2 linked regions of the Puniceibacterium sp. IMCC21224 genome follow. The protein of the gene in region 1 interacts with the protein of each later gene in a pairwise test. Links are inferred from orthologs where the notes say so. Each region holds a gene or a part of one and is shown on either strand. Other genes may lie near its edges. The genes, in order: lepA and IMCC21224_RS10610.

Region 1 (11,718 bases):
CGTTCCTGAACACGCCCCTCCGGGCGGCAATGACCAAAGGATAATCTATGAACCTCGCCCGCTTTCCCCGCGCCCGTCTGGCCCATTTGCCCACACCACTGGAATTCATGCCACGCCTGACAGCAGCATTGAACGGCCCCGATATCTGGATCAAGCGCGACGACTGCACCGGGTTATCAACGGGCGGCAACAAGACCCGCAAGCTGGAATTCCTGATGGCCGAAGCTCAGGACATGGGTGCGGACATTGTCCTAACCCAAGGCGCCACCCAGTCGAACCATGCCCGCCAGACTGCGGCCGCAGCGGCCAAGCTGGGTATGGACTGCCACATCCTGCTCGAAGACCGCACCGGCTATAATCACGAGAACTACCGCTACAACGGCAACGTGCTACTGGATGTACTGCACGGCGCGTCAATCGAACACCGTGGCCCGAACCTCGACATGAATGCCGAGATGGAGGCCGTGGCCGACAAGATGCGCAGCGACGGCCGCAAACCCTACACTATCCCTGGCGGCGGATCGAACGCCACCGGCGCACTGGGGTACGTCAACTGCGCATTTGAGATGCTGGGCCAGTTCATCGACACCGGCCTGCGGGTCGATCACATCGTCCATGCCACCGGATCCGCAGGCACACAGGCCGGACTGATCACCGGCCTCAAGGCCACCAACGCGCAGATCCCCCTGCTCGGCATCGGCGTTCGTGCGCCCAAAGCCAAACAAGAGGAAAATGTCTATAACCTCGCCGTCAAAACCGCCGAAAAGCTCGGCTGCCCCGGCGTTGTCCAACCCGAAGACGTGATCGCCAACACAGATTATGTTGGCCCTGGCTACGGCATGCCGGGCGCCGACACGCTGGCCGCCATCGACCTCTTTGCCCGGACCGAGGCGATCCTGCTCGACCCGGTCTACTCCGCCAAAGGCGGTGCGGGTCTGATCGACCTGATCACCAAGGGCCACTTCAAGAAAGGCGAAACGGTGGTCTTTATCCACACCGGCGGCGCTATCGGCCTGACCGGCTATACCCACGAATTCGACGTGGCCTCAAAGGCATGAACCGGGTCGGCATCCTCGGCGGCATGGGACCACAGGCGACGATCCTGCTGATGCAGAAACTGATCGACGCCGTGCCCGCCACCGACGATGCCGACCACATCCCGCTCATCGTACACCAGAACCCACAGGTGCCGTCGCGGATCGCCGCGCTGATCGACGGCACCGGCCCCGACCCCACGCCCGTGCTGATCCGCATGGCGCAGGATCTGGCAGCGGCAGGCGCGACCGCGCTCGCTATGCCATGCAACACCGCGCACCACTATGCCCCCGCACTGCGCGCAGCGACGCCGCTACAGCTGCTCGACATGCTGACAGCCACGGCCCGGACCCTGCGCACGGTCGGCACGATTGGCATCCTCGCCTCGCCCGCCACCCGTCTCACCGACGTATTCGCGGGCTACTTCCCGGACCAAACATTGCTGTATGCACAGGATGACGCGCCCATGCTGTCGATGATCCGCGCAATCAAAGCGGGCGGCACCCCGTCCAGCATCCTCGACGCAATGACGTCTCAGGCGCTGGCTCTCCTCGATCAGGGCGCTGATCACCTGCTGGTTGCCTGCACCGAACTGTCGCTGACCGCGCCGCTTCTGCCCGCCACGATCCCACGCACCGACAGCCTAGATTGCCTCACCCAAGCGATCCTCGACCACGCCAAAGATGCATAACGCCCCGCGCTTCTTCTCTTCAAAAATACGCAGCCTTCCACACTCGCGACCCTGACGGTCAGTAGCCCCGGCAACTCGCCTCGGCCTGCGTGGAATAGCTCTTGTACCGCTTCCAAAACAGCTCATGAGAGCCGCGATCCGACTGGCGGACCTCCTGCGCCTTGTGCGGATCCTTGTAAAAGCTCACCGCCATCTTCTGATCCGAACGGCTCAGCTCGCGATTGGCGACGGTCTGAATACAGCCGCACAACTGCGAATTGCGCGCCTTGCGATCACTGGCCAGACAGGCCTTGCTGATCGGCCCCGAGGCAAAGCGCGTCACCTGCCCGCTATAAGACCGCTTCGCGCCGCCACCACAGCCCGCCACCAGCGCCAAAACCACCATCATTCCGACAATCCGCATCGACCTGTCCCCGCTCTGCCCGTATTGAACGCCACCTGCCCGAGGGGTTCCACCCCTCTGATCCACGCGGCCCTTGCCTGACAGCATCCTACCCCATGCAACCCCAAAGGTTCAATTCACGTTTATTCCAGCCAGATGCCCCCTTACAGCAAGGCTCAAACCGCAAGCGACGGACAACGCGCCCACCTTTCGGCGGGCTAAGAGAAAAGCCCGATCAAACCATCCGACACCTTGTAAAGGAACTGCGCGAACTTTGCGGCCTTGTAGCCAGTCGATCCATCCGCCCGCTGCACCACATCATCAATCGTCTCGCGCATTTTAAGCAAGCGATGCGCCAGCTTGGCAGTATCTCCTCTCGGAGGCGTGTCAGCCTCTGTCACGTGGCGTGCGCTGCGTTCAAGTGCCTCAGCCAGCTCAGGATCAACCATATCTGGCACTTCGTCCGGCACGGCATCCAAAAGCACGCGCAACTCGGGCGAAAGATGCTTTGGCGTTTCCAAGGCGTCATAAAGCGCGCAGCGTTCTTTTGCCTTTGCGTCAAACCCGCAAATTTCTTCTTTGCCTGCCCACAGCGTGTTGGCCAGCAAATTGTAGGACGAAAGATCCGGGTATGTGTAATCGCCAATCTTGAACAACAGGCTTTGGCGCGCATCCGCGAATGCCAGCGCAACCGCGCTCGCGTTGGTCCGCTTTCTGGGGGCAAACGCATCGTCTCTCAGGATTTCGGCCTCAAGGCTGTCATCGCGAAGCCCGTTGCCACGCCCTTCGCGGATAGCCCGGGACAATGCGACCGACACACGCTCAACACAGAACTCTAGCGCATCGCTGGTGGTGACTTCGGCACGTTCTAGGCGGTAAACGCCGCTGTCATCGTCATAGACAACAGTTTCACTGATCGCTGTTTTCAGAATGACGCGCTGGCGCTGGATCGACTTTATCTTGGCCGCAACCGCCTTTGGCCCCGCGTTCCACACCTCATCCTCGATCAGCGCGACTTGCAATTGCAAATCCCAATTCATGGGGTCGCCGTGCAACATGCTGCGATACCAGTCCCGCCAGAACACCCATACCCCGTCTGGGTCAGGAAGGGCCGAAAACCGGTCCCATTTCGAAACGATCTTTTGCACCGGTTCGACATCCGTCCAAAGGACCTGATTGAACACACCCAGAGATCCAATCCGCTGACCCTGTTCAGCGTCCTGATAGATGGCGGAGCGGGCAGCGGCAGCGGCGTCGTCGACGGCGTCGGCGGAGGCGGAGGCGGCGGCAGCGGCAGCAGCAGAGGCTGTGGCGAAGGTTGTGGCAGCGTCGGCAGCGGCGGAGGCTGTGGCGAAGGCGGCGGAGGTGGAGGCGGGGGTTGAGACGGGGGTGGGAACGACGGCGATAGCGAAGGCGGCGGAGACTGTGGCGGCAGCGGTCTCAACCCGTTTCATATCCGGGGTCGGGCATGTGCTCGCAACCCCGGATATGAGCGTCGCCCGCAGGCAAGACAAAACCGAGTCTTTTCCGTCCCAACTCTCGGACTTTTGATCGACCACGGCCATAACTGCTGGCAGGCTACGCAGGCTGGACCGCGCGGCGATCATCCGGCTCATCCGCATGTCCTGGTTCTTCAGCCAATTTGCCAGCTGTTCCCGATCTTCGATCTTCTCAAATTCAGCCACGCGTTGATGCCACCTTGACCAAGTCCCAAAACCCTTACATATCCCGAAACATGACCCAGCTCAGCCATATCCGCAACTTCTCTATCGTCGCCCATATCGACCACGGGAAATCCACCCTGGCCGACCGGCTGATTCAGTCCACAAACACCGTCACCGCGCGGGAGATGAAGGAACAGCTTCTCGACTCGATGGATATCGAGCGCGAGCGCGGCATCACGATCAAGGCGAACACCGTCCGCATCGAATACAAGGCCGAAGATGGGGAGGTGTATATCCTCAACCTGATCGACACCCCGGGCCATGTCGACTTTGCCTACGAGGTCTCCCGCTCCATGCGCGCGGTCGAGGGTTCCTTGCTGGTGGTTGACGCGACGCAGGGCGTCGAGGCGCAGACGCTGGCCAATGTCTATACAGCCATCGACGCCGATCACGAGATCGTCCCGGTCCTGAACAAGATCGACCTGCCCGCGTCCGAACCCGAACGGGTCAAGGAACAGATCGAGGATGTGATCGGCATCGACGCCTCCGAGGCGCTGATGATTTCGGCCAAGACCGGGGTCGGTATCCCTGCCGTGCTCGAAGCGATCGTCAAACGCCTGCCGCCCCCGCACGAAGGCGATGCAACCAAACCGCTGCGCGCGATGCTGGTCGACAGCAAATACGACCCCTATCTGGGCGTTGTGGTCATTGTGCGCGTCATCGACGGTGTGCTGAAAAAAGGCCAGCGTATCAAGATGATGAAGACCGGCGGCACCTATGATATTGACCGCATCGGCGTCTATCGTCCCGCGATGCAGGAGGTCAAGGAACTCGGCCCCGGCGAGATTGGCTATATCACCGCGCAGATCAAACAAGTCCGCGACACCCGCGTCGGTGACACCATAACAACCGAGAAAAAGGGCTGCGAGACGCCCCTGCCCGGCTTTAAACCGTCGATCCCGGTGGTGTTCTGCGGCCTGTTCCCGGTGGACGCCAATGACTTTGAGGATATGCGCGACGCTATCGAAAAGCTGACCCTGAACGACGCGTCATTCTCGTCGGAAATGGAAACCTCTGCCGCGCTGGGCTTTGGCTTTCGCTGCGGGTTCCTGGGTCTGCTGCATCTCGAAGTCGTGCGCGACCGGCTTGAGCGGGAATATGACATCGACCTGATCACCACCGCGCCGTCGGTGATCTACAAGATCCACTTGCGCGACGGGTCCGAGATCGAACTGCATAACCCCGCCGACATGCCCGACCCGTCCACCATCGACCATATCGAAGAGCCGCGGATCAAGGCGTCGATCCTTGTACCCGACGACTATCTGGGTGACGTGCTGAAACTGTGCCAGGACCGGCGCGGCGAACAGCTTGACCTGACCTATGTCGGCTCACGCGCGATGGTGGTCTATGACCTGCCGTTGAACGAGGTGGTGTTCGACTTTTACGACCGGCTGAAATCGGTGACCAAAGGCTATGCGTCGTTCGATTACCAGATCATCGGCTACCGCGAGGATAATCTGGTCAAGATGCAGATCCTTGTGAACGATGAACCTGTCGACGCCCTGTCCACCATGGTCCACCGCGACCGGGCCGAAATGCGCGGCCGCGCCATGTGTGAAAAGCTCAAGGATCTGATCCCGCGCCATATGTTCAAGATCCCGATCCAGGCGGCCATCGGCGGCAAGGTGATCGCGCGCGAAACTCTGGCAGCGATGCGCAAGGACGTGACGGCCAAGTGCTATGGCGGCGACGCAACCCGCAAGAAGAAACTGCTGGAAAAGCAGAAGGCGGGCAAGAAGCGGATGCGCCAGTTCGGAAAGGTGGATATCCCGCAGGAAGCGTTTATTTCCGCCCTGAAGATGGATGGCTAAACCCGGTCAGACTTTGTTTGTGGCGGCCAGGGTGCGGGTTCGATCCACGATCTGAATCGTGCGGACGCCCAGAATGACCGCAACCGTTGCGATAACTTACGGCTGCGCACGAAAATTGGCATAGTTGCTGACAGCCCCCGCGAAAGTGGGCACCTTCGCAAAAGCTGGCTTTAAATATTCGGGTCTGCGCCTGCTCTAAATGGCGTGGTCGCCGGACCTTGCGCAGCGCATACCTGACGGGGAGTATCGGCATCTTGCGTGTCATTTTATACCACGCCAAGAATTGCGTCCGCTGATAGACGGCATAAAGACATCAGCGCACGCTTGCTACTCAGAATTGGTGCTGCTGAACTCCACGCATCATACGGGGCGTTCGTCTGGCAACGACAAGACCACAAATGCCTTGGACAGCGCGAAAATCTGAGCAGCCCGCCAGCTCCTCCACAGCGCATTGCCCCTGACGCGCGCCTTCGTTATCAGGGTGCCAATCATCTACCCACAAATCCACGAAGGAGGCTCTGATGGCAGCCTATCAATATGTCTACCACATGGATGGCGTCTCAAAGGCCTATCCGGGTGGAAAAAAATGCTTTGAAAATATCAAACTGAACTTCCTGCCCGGTGTAAAAATCGGTGTCGTTGGCGTCAACGGTTCGGGTAAATCGACCCTGATGAAGATCATGGCCGGCCAGGACAAGGACTTTACCGGTGAGGCCTGGGCCGCCGAAGGCGCCCGCGTCGGCTATTTGCCACAGGAACCCGAACTGGACCCCGCGCTGGACGTGCGTGGAAATGTCATGCTGGGTGTTGCCGAGAAAAAGGCCAAGCTCGATAAATATAACGAATTGGCGATGAATTACTCCGAAGAGACCGCCGACGAGATGGCCGCGCTTCAGGATGTCATCGACGCAGAAAACTTGTGGGATCTGGATAGCCAGATCGACATCGCGCTTGAGGCGCTGCGCTGCCCGGCGGACGATTCCGATGTAACCACCCTGTCCGGTGGGGAAAAACGCCGGGTGGCGCTGTGCCGCCTGCTGCTCGAAGCGCCGGATATGCTGCTGCTCGATGAGCCGACCAACCACCTGGACGCCGAAACCATCGCCTGGCTGCAAAACCACCTGATCGCCTACAAGGGCACGATCCTGATCGTCACCCACGACCGCTACTTCCTCGATTCCATCACCTCGTGGATTCTCGAACTCGAACGCGGCCGCGGCATCCCCTATGAGGGCAACTACTCTGCCTGGCTGGATCAAAAGGCCAAGCGCCTGCTGCAAGAAGCGCGTGAAGACAAGGCCAAGCAGAAAACGCTTGAGCGCGAATTGGAATGGATTCGTCAGGGCGCCAAGGCGCGTCAGGCCAAATCCAAGGCGCGTATTTCGTCTTATGAGAAGATGGCCGACCAGTCGGTGCGCGAACGCGTCGGCAAGGCCCAGATCGTCATCCCACACGGGCCACGTCTGGGTGCCAAGGTGATCGAGGTCGAGGGCCTGAAAAAGGCGATGGGCGACAAACTGTTGATCGAGGAGTTGACATTCTCGCTGCCGCCAGGCGGCATCGTCGGCGTCATCGGGCCCAACGGCGCCGGCAAATCGACACTGTTCCAAATGCTCACCGGCCACGAAGACCCCGATCAGGGCAGCGTCAGCCTGGGCGACACCGTCAAGCTGTCGTATGTCGACCAGTCCCGCGACGATCTAGATCCAGACAACAACGTCTGGGAGGCAATTTCCGGCGGTGCCGAACTGATCACGCTGGGCGATGCCGAGATCAACTCCCGCGCTTATTGCGGCGCCTTCAACTTTAAGGGTTCGGATCAGCAGAAAAAGGTTGGCCTGCTTTCGGGCGGCGAACGCAACCGTGTTCACATGGCCCGTCTGCTCAAGGAGGGCGGCAACGTCCTGTTGCTGGATGAACCGACCAACGACCTTGACGTCGAAACCTTGCGAGCGCTCGAAGATGCGCTGGTGAATTTCGCCGGTTGCGCTGTCGTGATCTCGCACGATCGCTTTTTCCTCGACCGGATCTGCACACATATCCTGGCGTTCGAAGGTGACGCCCATGTGGAATGGTTCGAAGGCAATTTCGAAGATTACGAGGAAGACAAGAAACGTCGCCTTGGCGCTGACGCGCTGGAACCCAAGCGGGTCAAGTTCAAGAAGTTCTCTCGCTAAAACGCTGCGGGGGCGGTTACATCCGCCCCCGACCGAGATTCACGGCTAACGCGCAAAAATCGCCACCGGCTGGTCGACTGCGATACGGGCGCGCCCATTTCCAATACGCACAGCTTCGGTAGCAATTGCCTGATCAGTCAGGGCCAGACAGGCTGTGGCGAGATGTCCCGCCACAGCCCCTTGGCTCTTGCTGATCAGGCGATATCGAACCGGTCGAGGTTCATCACCTTGGTCCAGGCATCAACGAACTTTTGCACAAAGGCTTCGCCAGCGTCTTCGGTCGCGTAAACCTCGGCGATGGCGCGCAGTTGCGAGTTCGAGCCAAAGACCAAATCAGCGCGGGTGCCAGTCCATTTGACGGCGCCGGTCTTGCGGTCGACCGCCTCATAAATGCCGTCAGCCGCCGGTTTCCAGACGATTCCCATATCGAGCAGATTGACAAAGAAGTCGTTGCTCAGCGTATCGGTCACGTCGGTAAACACACCATGCCTAGTCGCGCCGGTGTTGATGTTCAGCATCCGCAGGCCACCAACGAGAACCGTCAATTCCGGCGCACTCAGCGTAAGCAATTGCGCACGGTCGACCAGAAGTTCTTCGACCGATACCGAAAGCTCGGTCTTGAGGTAGTTGCGGAACCCGTCCGCCGCCGGCTCAAGAACCTCGAACGCTTCGACATCCGTCTGCTCTTGTGACGCGTCTGTACGCCCGGGGGTAAACGGCACCGCTGTCGGGTAGCCTGCGTTGATTGCAGCCTTTTCAACCGCAGCACAGCCACCCAATACAATGATATCCGCAAGCGAAACGCGCTTGGTGCCCGTTTGCGCATCGTTAAAGGTCGATTGCACAGCTTCCAGCGTTTTCAGCACCGGGGCCAGCACGGTCGGCTCGTTCACGGCCCAATCTTTCTGCGGAGCAAGACGCAGGCGCGCGCCATTGGCCCCGCCCCGTTTGTCAGATCCGCGGAAGGTTGAGGCCGAGGCCCAGGCGGTCTTGACCAGTTCCGAAACGGAAAGGCCAGTCGCCAGGATTTGCTCCTTGAGCGATGCAGCATCTGCCGCGTCGATCAGCGCGTGATCGGCAGCCGGAACCGGATCCTGCCACAGCAGCTCTTCGGTCGGCACTTCGTCCCCGAGATACCGCACCACTGGTCCCATGTCGCGGTGGGTCAGCTTAAACCATGCACGCGCAAAGGCATCGGCGAACTCGGCCGGATTTTCGTGGAACCGACGCGAAATCTTTTCGTAGGCCGGGTCCATCCGCAGCGCCATATCAGCGGTCGACATCATGATCGGCACCGTGCCGTTGCCATCAACCTGTGGCGCACGGTCGCTGTCCTTAAGCTCTTTGGCCTGCCACTGGTTGGCCCCGGCCGGGCTCTTGGTCAGTTCCCAATCATACCCGAATAAAACCCCAAAATAGCTCATATCCCATTTTGTCGGTGTTGGCGTCCATGGTCCTTCCAGACCACTGGTTATCGCATCAACGCCGCTGCCCGACGCATGAGTGCTAAGCCAGCCAAAACCCTGTGCTTCAATCGGTGCCGCTTCTGGTTCGGGCCCAAGCAGGCTCGCGTCGCCATTGCCGTGCGTCTTGCCAAAGGTGTGACCACCGGCGACCAGCGCCACGGTTTCCTCGTCGTTCATAGCCATACGGGCAAAGGTATCGCGAATATCAAACGCCGAGGCTAGCGGGTCGGGATTGCCATCCGGCCCTTCGGGGTTGACGTAGATCAGACCCATCTGCACCGCGGCCAGCGGATTTTCCAGCGCCCGGTCTTCAGCGTAGCGGCTGTTCGCCTTGTCACTCGTGGCGAGCCATTCGTCCTCGCGGCCCCAATAGATGTCCTCTTCGGGTTCCCACACATCGACGCGGCCCCCGCCAAAGCCAAAAGTCTTGAAGCCCATGGTTTCCAGCGCGACGTTGCCCGTCAGGACCAGCAGATCCGCCCACGAAATCTTGTTGCCGTATTTCTGTTTGATCGGCCACAACAGGCGTCGGGCCTTGTCGAGGTTGCCGTTGTCCGGCCAGGAATTAAGCGGCGCAAACCGCTGCGATCCCGATGACGCGCCGCCGCGGCCATCCGCCGTACGGTAGGTGCCCGCCGAATGCCAGGCCATGCGGATAAAGAACGGACCGTAGTGGCCATAATCCGCCGGCCACCAATCCTGCGAATCTGTCATCAACGCCTCAAGATCCGCCTTGAGCCCGGGCAGATCGAGTTTCTTGAACTCTTCGGCATAGTCAAAATCAGCGCCCAACGGGTCCGAGACAGATGCGTTCTGATGCAGAATTTTCAGATTTAGCTGGTTCGGCCACCAATCACGGTTCCCACGTCCCTTTGATGCGCCGTGCATCACCGGACATTTTCCGCCGCTTCCAAAATCATTTCCATCCATTTTTCTCTCCGATCATGGTCTGTGTGTCTGAGCATGTGCCGTTCAAAAGAGTACCGTATTCGTATGACACCCATTCAGGCGTCGCCGTGCAGATCTTGCCGACCTTGCACCAGCTGCGTTCCATGCAACGAATCAACCGCCCTGCCGTGAACTGCCGACTGCAAGTGTCAGAATCAGCCTGAAACGTCTTTGGCGCCTTGGCAGGGTCACATTGGTTTGTCGGGCACTCTTGAACCGCGATGCCCTGACCTATCAAACATCTCTCATTAGTTTAAGTTGTATTTTCTGATAGCTGTGATAAGTTTATTTTATAATGAACCTGACCCTCAAACATCTCCGATATTTCGAAGCTTTGGCCCGTCACGGACATTTCGGCCGTGCCGCGGACACCTGCGCCATTTCACAACCTGCATTGTCCATGCAGATCAAAGAGCTCGAAGAGCAGTTGGACACGCGGTTGTTCGAACGCAACGCCCGCCAAGTCCGCCTGACCCACTTTGGTGAGGCATTTGCCCTGCGCGTCCGCGACATCCTTCGGTCGGTGGATGAATTGGGTGACATGGCCCGCGCTGCCAAAGGTCGGCTGGTTGGCCGCCTGCGCATCGGCATGATTCCCACCGTCGCACCCTATCTGCTGCCGTCGATCATCGGGTCTCTGCACCAGATGCAGCCTGGCCTGGATGTGCAGATGCGTGAAACCCAGACCAAACGATTGATCCAGGAATTGGCCGATGGTCGGCTCGACAGCGCGATTGTCGCCTTGCCGATCTCTGAACCCTCATTGACCGAAGTTGCTCTTTTTTCAGAGGATTTTGTGCTCGTGCGTCCCAGCGCCGATGCAGACAAGCCGGTGCCGTGCGCCGACACCCTGCGCGAGATGAAATTGCTGCTGCTCGAAGAGGGACATTGTTTTCGTGATCAGGCGCTGTCCTTTTGCAATATACAGTCCAAGCAGCCAATGGATGGACTCGAAGGCAGTTCGCTGTCGACGCTTGTGCAGATGGTTGGTGTCGGGATTGGCGTCACCTTGTTGCCAGAAATGGCCGTGCCGGTCGAAATTCGGTCCGCCAATGTGTCGGTCGCGCGATTTGCCGGGCTTCAGCCATCCCGCACCATCGGAATGATCTGGCGCAAGAGCAGCCCACTGGCCAGCCAACTCTTGCAGATCGCGGACTTGGTGCGTCAGGCCGCACTAGACATGCGTGCGGGCACAGATACGGCAACCCCACCGCCGCGCGCCAAAGGGTAACCCCCGTCGCGACCGCAGAACCATCCGAACGCCCGAAGGGACTGTTGCTTGTCCGCTCCCAGAGCGCCTGCTAGGCAGGGCGCGTGCCAGAGGAGCAGGCAAATGCGCGCAGCCATCGGAACCAGTGATTATCACATCGGCGGTGAGACCTTTATCAATCGCCATATCGACCTGCTCTTTGGCGGCGATACGGTGGTGCTGTGCGGTCGGTTCAACGGCGAAAATCCCTACGACAAGGCGGTGTTCGAAC
Region 2 (11,770 bases), 1.0 Mb from region 1 along the record:
GAACATTATCGCGGCGGCCAATCGTTCTATGTCGTGCCACGCATTTCGGACCTGCCCGAGATCGAGGAGTTCCTCAAGGCACAGCTGCCCGAACTGTCATACGTGGTTGCCCATGGCCAGATGGCTGCGGGCGAGTTGGATGATCGCATGAACGCGTTTTATGACGGAAAATATGACGTTCTGCTCGCCACGACCATTGTCGAATCCGGCCTCGACATCCCGACCGCCAACACGATGATCATCCACCGCGCCGACATGTTTGGCCTGGCGCAACTGTATCAGATCCGTGGCCGCGTTGGCCGGGCCAAAACCCGCGCCTATGCGTACCTGACGACAAAACCGCGCGCGAAACTGACAGCAACCGCCGAAAAGCGCCTGCGCGTGCTCGGCTCTCTTGACACACTGGGTGCGGGCTTTACCCTGGCCAGTCAGGATCTCGATATTCGTGGCGCTGGCAATCTGCTGGGCGAAGAACAGTCCGGCCAGATGCGCGACGTTGGCTATGAACTGTATCAATCCATGCTGGAAGAGGCGATTGCGAAGATCCGCTCGGGCGAGCTTGAAGGTTTGTCGGACAATGACGGCCAATGGGCCCCCCAGATCAACCTTGGGGTGCCGGTGCTGATCCCCGAAACGTTTGTGCCGGATCTCGACGTGCGCCTTGGCCTATACCGTCGCCTGTCGTCGCTCTCGACCAAGGTCGAGCTCGAAGGGTTTGCCGCAGAACTGATCGACCGGTTCGGGAAGTTGCCAAAAGAGGTGAACACCCTGCTGCTTGTTGTGCGGATCAAATCCATGTGTCGGCGGGCTGGTATATCCAAGCTTGACGCCGGCCCGAAAGGTGCGACGCTGCAATTCCACAACGACAAGTTCGCCTCGCCCCAGGGGCTGGTGGAATTCATTCAAGATCAAAACGGTCAGGCCAAGGTCAAAGACAACAAGATCGTCATCCGCCGCGACTGGCGCACCGATAACGAAAAAATCAAAGGCACCTATGGCATCGCCCGCGACCTTGCCGAAAAGCTGGCGATCGAGAGAAAGCGCAAAGCCAAAGCCTGACACGCAGTTCCGGCCCGATCATGCCGGACGGATGATCTGTTTCGGATTTGCGACCTCCCTCTCAAGGGGCCGCAGGTCAGTGGTAGCGGAATTCTCCGACCACTTGCCGCCATTCTCCGGCGCCAATCATCTTACGATGGGTATAGCGCACGGAATGCAGCGGACCTTCGATCGTGTTTTGCCAGAACTCTATGAACTCAAACAGTTTCTGGTGATCCGGCGCCAGATCGTAATCCTGCCAGATGTAGGTGTTGAGCACGTTTTTATAGTCTGGCATGCGGTAAAAGAATTCGGCTGTGGTCAGTCCATAGCCGCGCAGCATCAGTTCGGTTTCGTTGCCCTGCATTGATCCATCCTTTCGTTCGCCTCATGAACTTTAGAATCATGGCAGGGAGTAATTTACTTTTCAATAAAAACAGTGTGTTAGCAATCATGCCCGCTGGCTGCCAGAATTGGCGACGACCCACCATTGCGCCCTATATCCTGCTTCTGTTATACGTTTTGTAACAAGATATAGCAGACTAACAGATGGGCAGACCACGTGAGCGATACGCCGGAACCACCTGAAAATACAGACGAAAACACGCCAGAGCGTCCGATCTTCCTTGGTCCGAACATTTCGATCACCGAGGAGATGAAGAAAAGCTATCTCGATTACGCAATGAGCGTAATCGTGAGTCGTGCGATTCCGGATCTGCGCGACGGCCTAAAACCTGTGCACCGCAGAATCCTCTATGCCATGCATGAGACCAACAACAGCCACGACAAACCCTACCGCAAATCCGCGCGCCCCGTTGGCGACGTGATGGGTAAATACCACCCGCATGGCGACTCTGCGATCTATGACGCGCTGGTGCGGATGGCGCAGGATTTTTCGATGTCGCTGCCGTTGCTGGATGGTCAGGGCAACTTTGGCTCGATGGACGGCGATAACGCTGCGGCGATGCGCTATACCGAAGTGCGGATGGACAAGCCCGCCGCGTTTCTTTTGAACGACATCGACAAGGATACCGTCGATTTTCAGGACAATTATGATGGCAAGGACCGTGAACCGACGGTCCTGCCCGCACGCTATCCCAACATGCTCGTCAATGGGGCTGGCGGTATTGCCGTTGGCATGGCCACCAACATCCCGCCGCACAATCTGGGCGAAGTCATTGACGCCTGCCTTGCGCTGATCACTGACTCTGACCTGACCTCAGAGCAGTTGATTGAATATGTCCCCGGCCCTGACTTCCCGACGGGCGGCTACATGCTGGGACGTTCCGGCGCCCGCAAAGCGTACCTTGAGGGCCGCGGTAGCGTCATCATCCGCTCCAAGACCCGCGTCGAGGAAATTCGCAAGGACCGCTGGGCCATCGTCATCGACGAGATCCCCTATCAGGTCAACAAGGCCACGATGATCGAAAAGATCGCCGAGGCCGCCCGCGAAAAGCGGATCGAAGGCATCTCTCATGTGCAGGACGAATCCGATCGCAATGGTGTGCGTGTGGTGATCGAGCTGAAACGTGACGCCACTGCCGAAGTCGTGCTGAACCAACTGTTCCGCTTTACCCCGATGCAGACCTATTTTGGCTGCAACATGCTGGCGCTGAATGGCGGACGTCCCGAGCAGCTGACACTGCGCGCCTTTCTCACAGCATTCCTCGACTTCCGTGAGGATGTTGTGGCGCGGCGCACGGCCTTCTTGTTGCGCAAGGCACGCGAACGCAGCCATATCCTTTGCGGTCTGGCTGTTGCCGTGAGCAATGTCGACGAAGTGGTCGCCACCATCCGTGCCTCGGCTGACGTGGCCGAAGCGCGCACCAAATTGATGGAGCGTCGCTGGCCCGCCGGTGAAATCCTGCCTTTTATCGCGCTGATCGACGATCCGACCCATACGGCGAACGAGGACGGCACCTATAACCTGTCCGAAATTCAGGCCCGCGCCATTCTGGAACTGCGCCTTCAGCGTCTGACCCAGCTGGGCGTCAAAGAGGTCACCGACGAGCTCGAAGAGCTGGCTGGCAAGATCAAGGAATACCTTGAAATCCTCAGCTCGCGTGAGCGGATCATGGGGATCATCTCGGACGAGCTGCGCGAGGTCCGCGAGCTGTTCGCCGTGCCGCGCCGGACCGAAATCCTCGACTGGTCCGGGGACATGGAAGACGAAGACCTGATCGAGCGCGAAGACATGGTTGTCACCGTGACCCAGACAGGTTGGATCAAACGGACCCCGCTCGCCGATTTCCGCAGTCAGCGGCGCGGCGGCAAGGGTGTGTCAGGCGGCGGCATGAAAGAAGATGACGTGGTTACCACGCTCTTTGTTGCCAACACACATACCCAGCTGCTGTTCTTTACCACCGAAGGCATGGTCTACAAGCTCAAGACCTGGCGCCTGCCGCAGGGCAGCCGCACGTCCAAGGGCAAGGCGATCGTCAACATCCTGCCAATCCCGACAGGTGTGTCGATCGCGGCCATCATGCCGGTAGATCGGGATGAAAAAGACTGGGACGACCTGCAGATCATCTTTGCCACCTCTGCTGGAACTGTGCGCCGTAACCGATTGTCAGACTTCACAAATGTCATGCGAAACGGCAAGATTGCGATGAAGTTCGAGGATGAGAACGCGGACATCAAACTCATCAATGCGCGCATCTGCTCTGAGGATGACGACGTGATGCTGGTGACAGATTCCGGCCGCGCGATCCGCTTCCGTACCACCGATGTGCGGGTCTTCAACTCACGCGCCTCCACCGGTGTGCGCGGCATCAGGCTGCAGGGCGACGACACCGTGGTGTCGATGTCGGTGATCCGGCATTTCGACGCCGACCCGCAGGAACGCGCTGCCTATCTGAAAATGCGCCGCGCCATGGCCGGTCTTGCCGATGACGCCGAGAACGAAGATGATGACGATGTGGCCCCCGGCAACATCACTCAGGAACGCTATGCCCAGATGTCGGCAGCGGAAAATCTGATCCTGACGATCACGGCAAATGGCGTGGGCAAGCTGAGTTCGTCGCACGATTACCCTCTGCGCGGACGCGGCGGTATGGGTGTGATGGCCATGGACAAGGCGATGCGGGGCGGCGCATTGGTGGCCAGCTTCCCGGTGGAGATGGACGACCAGATCATGCTCGCCACGTCCAAGGGGCAGTCAATCCGTGTCCCGGTTGACGGCATTTCCTTCCGCTCACGCAGCGCTGGCGGTGTCAAAGTGTTCAACACCGGCAAAGGCGAAGAAGTGGTCAGTGTTGCCTGGATTGCCGATCAGGGTGATGAGGCCGATACCGCTGCACAAGATACTGCCGAAGAATAAACCGTTTGATGATTGGCCCGTGAAACCAACGAAACCACGGGCCAGTCATCAAAATTCTATCGCGTCGCCCGGTATCATTCAGATCCGGATGCAAAAACCGCTCGCAATTCGGCGCAATATGATTACCTGTTCGCCATGACCCTGAACATCCCCTTCGACAACAGCTATGCCGCCCTGCCTGCGGGCTTTTACTCCCGGCTCGACCCGACGGCCGTGGCCGCGCCGGACCTCATCAGCTTTAACCGCGATCTGGCGGCACTGATGCTGATCACAGAGACTTCTGACGCCGAACTCACCATGCTCTTTTCCGGCAATGCGGTGCCCGAGGGTGCCGCCCCGCTGGCGCAGCTTTACGCGGGGCACCAGTTCGGTCAGTTCAATCCGCAGCTTGGGGATGGCCGCGCCATTCTGCTCGGCGAAACTGTCGGCCGCGACGGAGTGCGCCGTGACATCCAGCTCAAGGGATCGGGGCCGACCCCTTATTCGCGCAACGGGGACGGTCGTGCTTGGCTGGGTCCGGTGCTGCGCGAATACGTGGTAAGCGAAGCGATGCACGCGCTGGGTGTGCCGACCACCCGCGCCCTCGCCGCCGTACGGACCGGCGAGATGATTCAACGCGAAGCCATGCGGCCCGGAGCTGTGCTGACGCGTGTCGCATCCAGCCATATCCGTGTCGGCACCTTTCAGATCTTTGCCGCGCGTCGCGATGTGATTGCCCTTCGGCAGCTATTTGACTACACCGTTGCGCGCCACTATCCCGACTGCACGACGCCCGATGCGCTGTTACAGGCCGTAATCGACCGGCAGGCCGCGCTGGTGGCACAATGGATGAGCCTTGGGTTCATCCATGGCGTAATGAACACCGACAATTGCACCTTGTCGGGGGAAACCATCGACTATGGACCCTGCGCCTTTCTGGACTTCTATGACCCCGAAACCGTGTTTTCGTCGATCGACCGGCATGGCCGCTATGGCTATGCCAGTCAGGCCGATATCATCGTCTGGAACATGGCGCAGCTGGCGACAGCGCTGTTGCCGCTGATGCCTGATGCGGACGCAGCTGTGGCGCAGTTCACCGATCAGGTTCACGCGATGCCAGAGCTGATCCGCCAGGAGTGGCTGGCACGTTTTGCCGCCAAGATCGGGATCGGCACGCCGAAACCCGAAGATGCGGCGCTGATCGGCGATCTATTGACGCGCATGCATGGCAATCAAGCCGATTTCACCAACACGTTTCGCGCGCTTAGCGATGGCACTGCGCGGGATCAGTTCACCGACCCCACCGCCTTTGACAGCTGGGCAGAGGGGTGGCAGGCGCGCATTGCCTCTGATCCCGACGCAATCCAGCGGATACGGCAAACCAACCCGGCCTTTATTCCGCGCAATCACCGGATCGAGCAGATGATCGCCGCTGCCGTCGCCGGAGACGATGCGCCGTTTCACCGACTGAACGCTGTCCTGTCGCGCCCGTTCGACGACCAGCCTGACGCTGAGGATTTGCGCCGCCCGCCCGCACCGTCAGAAGTGGTCGCAGCCACGTTTTGCGGCACCTGATCAGGTCGAGCGAGAGATGCGCCCTAAGACCTTGCAATCACGATGACACCGATTTGCGCCTTTGACATTCGACCTGACGGCAGCGCCATTGTGGTCCGCGATCTGGCGATTCTGCCGACCGTGGGCTATCGCTGGCTGCATTGCGATCTGGGCGATCCTGAACTGGCGGCATGGCTGGACAGCCACCTGCCCGACCGCGCCGCCGATGCCCTGCAGCAGACCGAGACGCGCCCCCGCGCCCTGACCAATGACGGTGGGCTGATTGTGATCCTGCGTGGACTCAATCTTAACACCGGCCAGCGTCGCGACGACATGGTGTCCTTGCGGTGCTGGCTGTCGGACCATTTGGTGGTGACGGTCCGCCTGCGCCGCGTCTTTGCCGCAGAGGATCTGCGTCGCGCCACAGAATCGGGTCAGGCGCCGCCCTCGCCCGCAGCATTTCTTGCCGCACTCTGCGAAGCCCTCACCGACCGGATCGAAGAGAATGGCGTCGCGCTCGAAGATCAGCTCGACCTGCTCGAAGATCAACTGTTTGTCGCATATGATCACGCCGGTGCGGCAGAGATGCCCGACCTTAGGCGAAGCACAATCCGGCTGGGCCGCTTTCTGGCGCCGCAGTCACAGGCGCTACATGCGCTCCTTGATCCGCGCCTGCCGGTGATCGACACCGAGACACGCGAAAGCCTGGGGGAAAGTGCCAACCGCGCGCAGCGGGCACTGGAGGAGCTGAACGCCGTGCGCGACCGACTCGAGGCGCTGTCAGATCACCTCGAGGCCAGGCAGAACGCCCGGCTGGCCCGCAATTCTTATGCCCTTTCGGTGGTGGCGGCGATCTTTTTGCCCATGGGATTTGTCACCGGCCTGTTCGGCGTGAACGTCGCGGGTATGCCGGGCACGTCAACGCCGGTGGCCTTTGGGATCCTGACGCTGGCCACGCTGGGCATGGGTGGGCTGGTCTGGCTGATCCTGCGCCTGCTAAAGATCTTTTGAACCGGCACAAATTTCCTGCCAATTGCCGCAAAATCGTGCAAGTCTGACACTGAACGGAATTCGGACGGATCAAGGAGCTGTCACATGGGTCTCATGGGAACACTGGCCAAAGTCGCCATCGGCTATGCTGCGGCGCGTGGTGTCGACAAACTTGCCGGGGGTCAGGGGCTGGGCGGGCTGCTGGGTGGCGGCGCGCAGATCAAGGGCAAAAACCCGCTGAGCAGCACGCAGGCGCAAATTGGCCAATCCATGTCTGGCCAGATGCCGACCGGCAGCAATCCAATGCAGGCGATGATGGACAAGATGAAGGAGAGCGGGCTTGATCTGTCCACACTGACCGGCGGTGCGGGTGGCGCTGCAGGCAACCCGATGGCCGCAATCATGGACAAGATGAAGGAAAGCGGCCTCGACCTGTCGGCCCTGATGGGCGGCGGCACACCAGCGCCGGGTGAAAAGGGTCCGCTGTTGTCGTCGGTGCCATCGGGCGGCTCTGGGTTGGCTGGAATGCTGGCCGCGGCGGGCGGCATGGCTGCGATGCAGGGCAAAGGGCTGGGTGGTCTGATGGATCAGTTCGGCACCGCGGACACCTCGCAAGAGGCCGACAAATCCGCCGCCCTGATGCTGCGGGCAATGATCCAGTCGGCCAAGGCCGACGGCGGCATCGACAAGGACGAAAAGGCCAAAATCCTTGAAACCGTCGGCGACGATGCCACACCCGACGATATCGCCTTTGTCAAAGCACAACTCGCCGCGCCGATCGACGTCAAAGGGTTGGCCAAGGACACCCCCGAGGCGCAAAAGGTGCAGGTTTATTCCGCCTCACTGATGACGATCCGCGTCGATACGCAGGCCGAAGCTGAATATCTTGACGCGCTGGCCACGGCGATGGGGCTGGACGAGACTGCGGTGAACATGTTGCATATGCAGATGGGTTTGCAGCCACTCTATAACTAGGCCCAGCCTATCTCTGACACTGCGGGTCCCGTCACTCCCGGGCCCTAAACTGGCGTTTCCGTTACATGACACGAAACTCAAATCTTGGCCTTGCTCTGGCCACGTTCGGCGCGCTTGTGCTGGGCCCCGATGCGTTGTTGCTGCGACTGTCCGACATGCAGGGCATGCAGATGCTGGGTTGGCGTGGGCTGTGCATGGGCGGCCTGTTTCTGATGATCTGGCTGGCGACGTCGCGCAATCATCGCGCGGATCTGGCGGTGTTGGGGTCTGGCGTCGGCATGATTGTTGTAATCAGCCAAAGTCTGAATGCCATGCTGTTTCCGAACGCGATCGCGCTGGCTCCGGTATCGGTCGTGCTGCTGGCCATCGCCACAGTGCCGGTCTGGTCGGCGCTATTGGCGCGTCTGATATATGGCGAATCGACATCCCGCGCCACCTGGATCACCATCCTGCTGGTTCTGAGCGGCATCGCCATCGCGGTCAGCGGTAAGGGGGATCTGGGTCTGAATCCGCATGCCGCGCTTGGGGCGCTGCTGGGGTTGGGGGTGGCGGCGGCGCTCGCAACCACCTTTGTGACCCTGCGCCACGCCGCCGACGTGCCGATTCTGCTGACCGTCGGGCTGGGTGCGCTGATCGCTGGCATCGTCGGGACAACCGTGACCGGGCCTGCGCAGATGACGACGGGAACGCTGTGGCCAATTTTGCTGGCCAGCATCGTCATCCTGCCGCTGTCATTCTTTGCCCTGTCGCTGGCTGCGCGCCATACGGCTGCGGCCAATGTCAGCCTGCTAATGCTGTTGGAAACCGTACTTGGCCCCGTCTGGGTCTGGTACGGCACATCCGAGGCCCCGACCCCGCGGATGCTATGGGGCGGACTGATCGTTCTGGTGAGCCTTGCGCTCTACCTGAATGGCCTCAGGCGCGCCGCTGTTCTGCGGCGCGCCCAAAGTATCGTATAACCTCAGGCTTAGGCAGCGCGCGCGCTGCTCGATCCACCGCGCGCGGGACGACGACGGCGGTTGCCGTTGCCGGGCTTGGCGCCACCGGGCTTGCCACCGTTGCCGCCACCGCGACGCTGGTTTCCGCCGCCACTGCGGTCTGGCGTGTCCAGACCGGCCCAGGCCGTGCCCGACGCTACGGGAATGCTCATCTTGAGCACCTTCTGAATCGCCTTCAGTTCGCCAATCTCGTCCGGGGCGCAGAATGCAATTGCAGCGCCCTCGCGGCCCGCGCGGGCGGTCCTGCCAATGCGATGCACATAATTTTCCGGCACGTTCGGCAGATCAAAGTTATAGACGTGACGCACCGCCGGAATATCCAGACCGCGCGCGGCCACATCGGTGGCCACCAGCACCCGCACTTGCCCCTCGCGGAATGCCTTGAGCGCACGGTCGCGCTGGCCCTGGCTCTTGTTGCCATGGATGGATGCCGCCGCGAAACCGGCCTTTTCAAGCGATTTCATCAGCTTCTCTGCGCCGTGTTTGGTGCGGCCAAAGACCAGCGCCAGCTCGTCGCGATGCGCGTCCAGCAATTCAATCAACAGTTTGGACTTTTCCGCCTTGGCGATAAAATGCACCGACTGCTCGATCTTGTCCGCGGCCTTGCCCGGAGGGCTGACTTGCACCTTTTCAGGGTCGTTCAGGTATTCGCGCGACAGCTCTTCCATCAGTTTGGGCATGGTGGCTGAGAACAGCATAGTCTGACGTTTGGCCGGCAAATGCCGCGAAATTTGGCGCAGCGCATGGATGAACCCCATGTCGAGCATCTGATCCGCCTCGTCCAGCACCAGAAAGCTGCATTCATCCAGTCGCACGGCGCGACGGTCGATCAGGTCAATCAGACGGCCGGGCGTGGCGACCAACAGGTCGATGCCCTTTTCCAAACGCTTGGACTGGGCGTTAATCGACTGGCCGCCGACGACAACGGTGGTCTTCAGCGGGCTGCCCAAGGTCAGCGCCTTCAGTGTCTCGGCGATCTGGGTGGCCAGTTCGCGGGTCGGTGCAAGTACCAGACCGCGCACCGATTTCGGCGCCGGACGGCCCAGCCCAGAGATCTGCGCCACCAGAGGCAGGCCAAAGGCCGCCGTCTTGCCGGTGCCGGTCTGTGCCAGGCCCATCACGTCACGACCTGCCAACGCGAACGGAATCGCGCCAACCTGAATCGGAGTCGGTTCGGTCAGGCCCATTTCGGTCAAACGCGTCACAAGCGACTTCGGCAGGCCCATGGTTGTAAAATTAGTCAAAAGAGTTCCTTTCGGGCTGCCGGATGACAGCCGCACGATGGACCGCCCTTGCGATCCGTCAGGTGGAGAGGCACAGAACCGGTATCGGGCCGATTGCCCATATACCGTTGCACCCCATGCCCCACGCGTGATTTTGGAAGCAAACGCGGTCTCCGTGACCCACGGTGCATGCTGCACCGGTCAATCTGCTCACGCGGCAGAAGAGATCCGTTGAAGGCCACATGACCCGTGCCCGACCATAAGTCAAGCCAAGAGACAGTGACTCTGACGCATTTGTGGTGTTGGCCTCACCCCTCAGGAGTCGCTAAACCAGTAAAACGACGCGCGCGAGGATTCCATGACCGACACCATCACCAGCCGTTGCGAAGCCAATGGCCTGCGCATGACCGAACAGCGCAGAACCATTGCGCAGGTTCTGGAAGAGGCAACCGATCATCCGGATGTCGAGGAACTTTATGCCCGCGCTTCGGCACGTGATGACCGGATCTCGATTGCCACGGTTTACCGCACGGTCAAGCTGTTTGAAGAGGCCGGGATCCTTGAACGGGTTGAATTCGGTGACGGGCGCGCGCGTTACGAGGATGCAGAACGCGAACACCATGACCACCTGATCGACATGCATTCGGGCAAGGTGATCGAATTCGTCGACCCCGAGATCGAGGCGCTTCAGGAACGGATAGCGCGCAAGCTCGGCTATACCCTCAAGGGGCACCGGATGGAACTGTATGGTGTTCCTCTCAAGAAACCCTGAATCGCCACGAAATGAAGGCGCGCACGCGCCCTGTTAGCGCTAACCGTCCAGTTTACTTTCCGTTGCGGCCTGCTATACGAAATCTAACGCTCAGACATCCAAAAGGGACGATCCCATGAGTACTATCATCGACATCCACGCCCGCGAAATCCTTGACAGCCGGGGCAACCCCACAGTCGAAGTTGACGTGACACTCGAAGACGGAACCATGGGCCGGGCGGCTGTGCCGTCGGGTGCGTCAACCGGCGCCTACGAGGCGAACGAACGCCGCGACGGCGACAAATCGCGCTATATGGGCAAAGGCGTGCTCGAGGCTGTCGCCGCCGTGAATGGCGAGATCGCCGAGGAACTTCTGGGCATGGATGCCACCGAACAGGTCGCCATTGACTTGTCGATGATCGAACTTGACGGCACCGACACCAAATCCCGCCTTGGTGCCAATGCTATCCTGGGCGTCTCGCTTGCTGCGGCAAAGGCCGCCGCCGAATTTAACGGGCTGCCGCTATTTCGCTATGTTGGCGGCACGTCGGCGCGCATGCTTCCGGTGCCGATGATGAACATCATCAACGGCGGCGAACATGCTGACAACCCGATCGATATTCAGGAATTCATGATCATGCCTGTGGCCGCCGCGAACATTCGCGAAGCGGTGCGCATGGGCTCTGAGGTGTTCCACACGCTGAAAAAGGAACTGTCCGCCGCTGGTCTGTCCACAGGTATCGGCGACGAAGGTGGCTTTGCCCCGAACCTTAGCTCTACCCGTGATGCGCTCGATTTCATTTTGAAATCCATCGAAAAGGCGGGCTACAAGCCGGGTGAGGAAATTTACCTCGCGCTGGATTGCGCCGCGACCGAATATTACAAGGGCGGCAAGTACGAGATGAAGGGCGAAGGCAAATCGCTGACGTCCGACGAAAACGTG

The links.
Region 2: the proteins of lepA (region 1) and IMCC21224_RS10610 interact in binary tests that used the Escherichia coli proteins (3 or more experiments, as listed by UniProt). The link is inferred for Puniceibacterium sp. IMCC21224 from one-to-one orthologs.

The regions. Positions count from the first base shown.
Region 1 is NZ_LDPY01000001.1:3,316,790-3,328,507, forward strand. The notes cover bases 3,327-6,244. They hold lepA (translation elongation factor 4), read left to right. Parts: upstream 3,327-3,843; coding sequence 3,844-5,646; downstream 5,647-6,244. Other genes in these bases: IMCC21224_RS27890 (hypothetical protein), read right to left, coding at 3,327-3,793; ettA (energy-dependent translational throttle protein EttA), read left to right, coding at 6,168-6,244. Outside these bases: hisD (histidinol dehydrogenase), read left to right, coding at 1-44; IMCC21224_RS15440 (D-cysteine desulfhydrase), read left to right, coding at 48-1,058; IMCC21224_RS15445 (aspartate/glutamate racemase family protein), read left to right, coding at 1,055-1,726; IMCC21224_RS15450 (hypothetical protein), read right to left, coding at 1,785-2,129; more of IMCC21224_RS27890, read right to left, coding at 2,327-3,326; more of ettA, read left to right, coding at 6,245-7,823; katG (catalase/peroxidase HPI), read right to left, coding at 8,018-10,219; IMCC21224_RS15475 (hydrogen peroxide-inducible genes activator), read left to right, coding at 10,530-11,468; IMCC21224_RS15480 (glycosyltransferase), read left to right, coding at 11,571-11,718. UniProt on the Escherichia coli protein: Required for accurate and efficient protein synthesis under certain stress conditions. May act as a fidelity factor of the translation reaction, by catalyzing a one-codon backward translocation of tRNAs on improperly translocated ribosomes.
Region 2 is NZ_LDPY01000001.1:2,293,443-2,305,212, forward strand. Bases 4,958-7,927 are described here. They hold IMCC21224_RS10610 (zinc transporter ZntB), read left to right. Parts: upstream 4,958-5,953; coding sequence 5,954-6,901; downstream 6,902-7,927. Other genes in these bases: IMCC21224_RS10605 (YdiU family protein), read left to right, coding at 4,958-5,911; IMCC21224_RS10615 (tellurite resistance TerB family protein), read left to right, coding at 6,986-7,855; IMCC21224_RS10620 (DMT family transporter), read left to right, coding at 7,921-7,927. In the rest of the region: mfd (transcription-repair coupling factor), read left to right, coding at 1-1,059; IMCC21224_RS10595 (usg protein), read right to left, coding at 1,136-1,405; gyrA (DNA gyrase subunit A), read left to right, coding at 1,601-4,357; more of IMCC21224_RS10605, read left to right, coding at 4,493-4,957; more of IMCC21224_RS10620, read left to right, coding at 7,928-8,814; IMCC21224_RS10625 (DEAD/DEAH box helicase), read right to left, coding at 8,823-10,097; IMCC21224_RS10630 (Fur family transcriptional regulator), read left to right, coding at 10,435-10,848; eno (phosphopyruvate hydratase), read left to right, coding at 10,964-11,770. UniProt on the Escherichia coli protein: Zinc transporter. Acts as a Zn(2+):proton symporter, which likely mediates zinc ion uptake. Purified ZntB reconstituted in liposomes also binds and transports Cd(2+), Ni(2+) and Co(2+).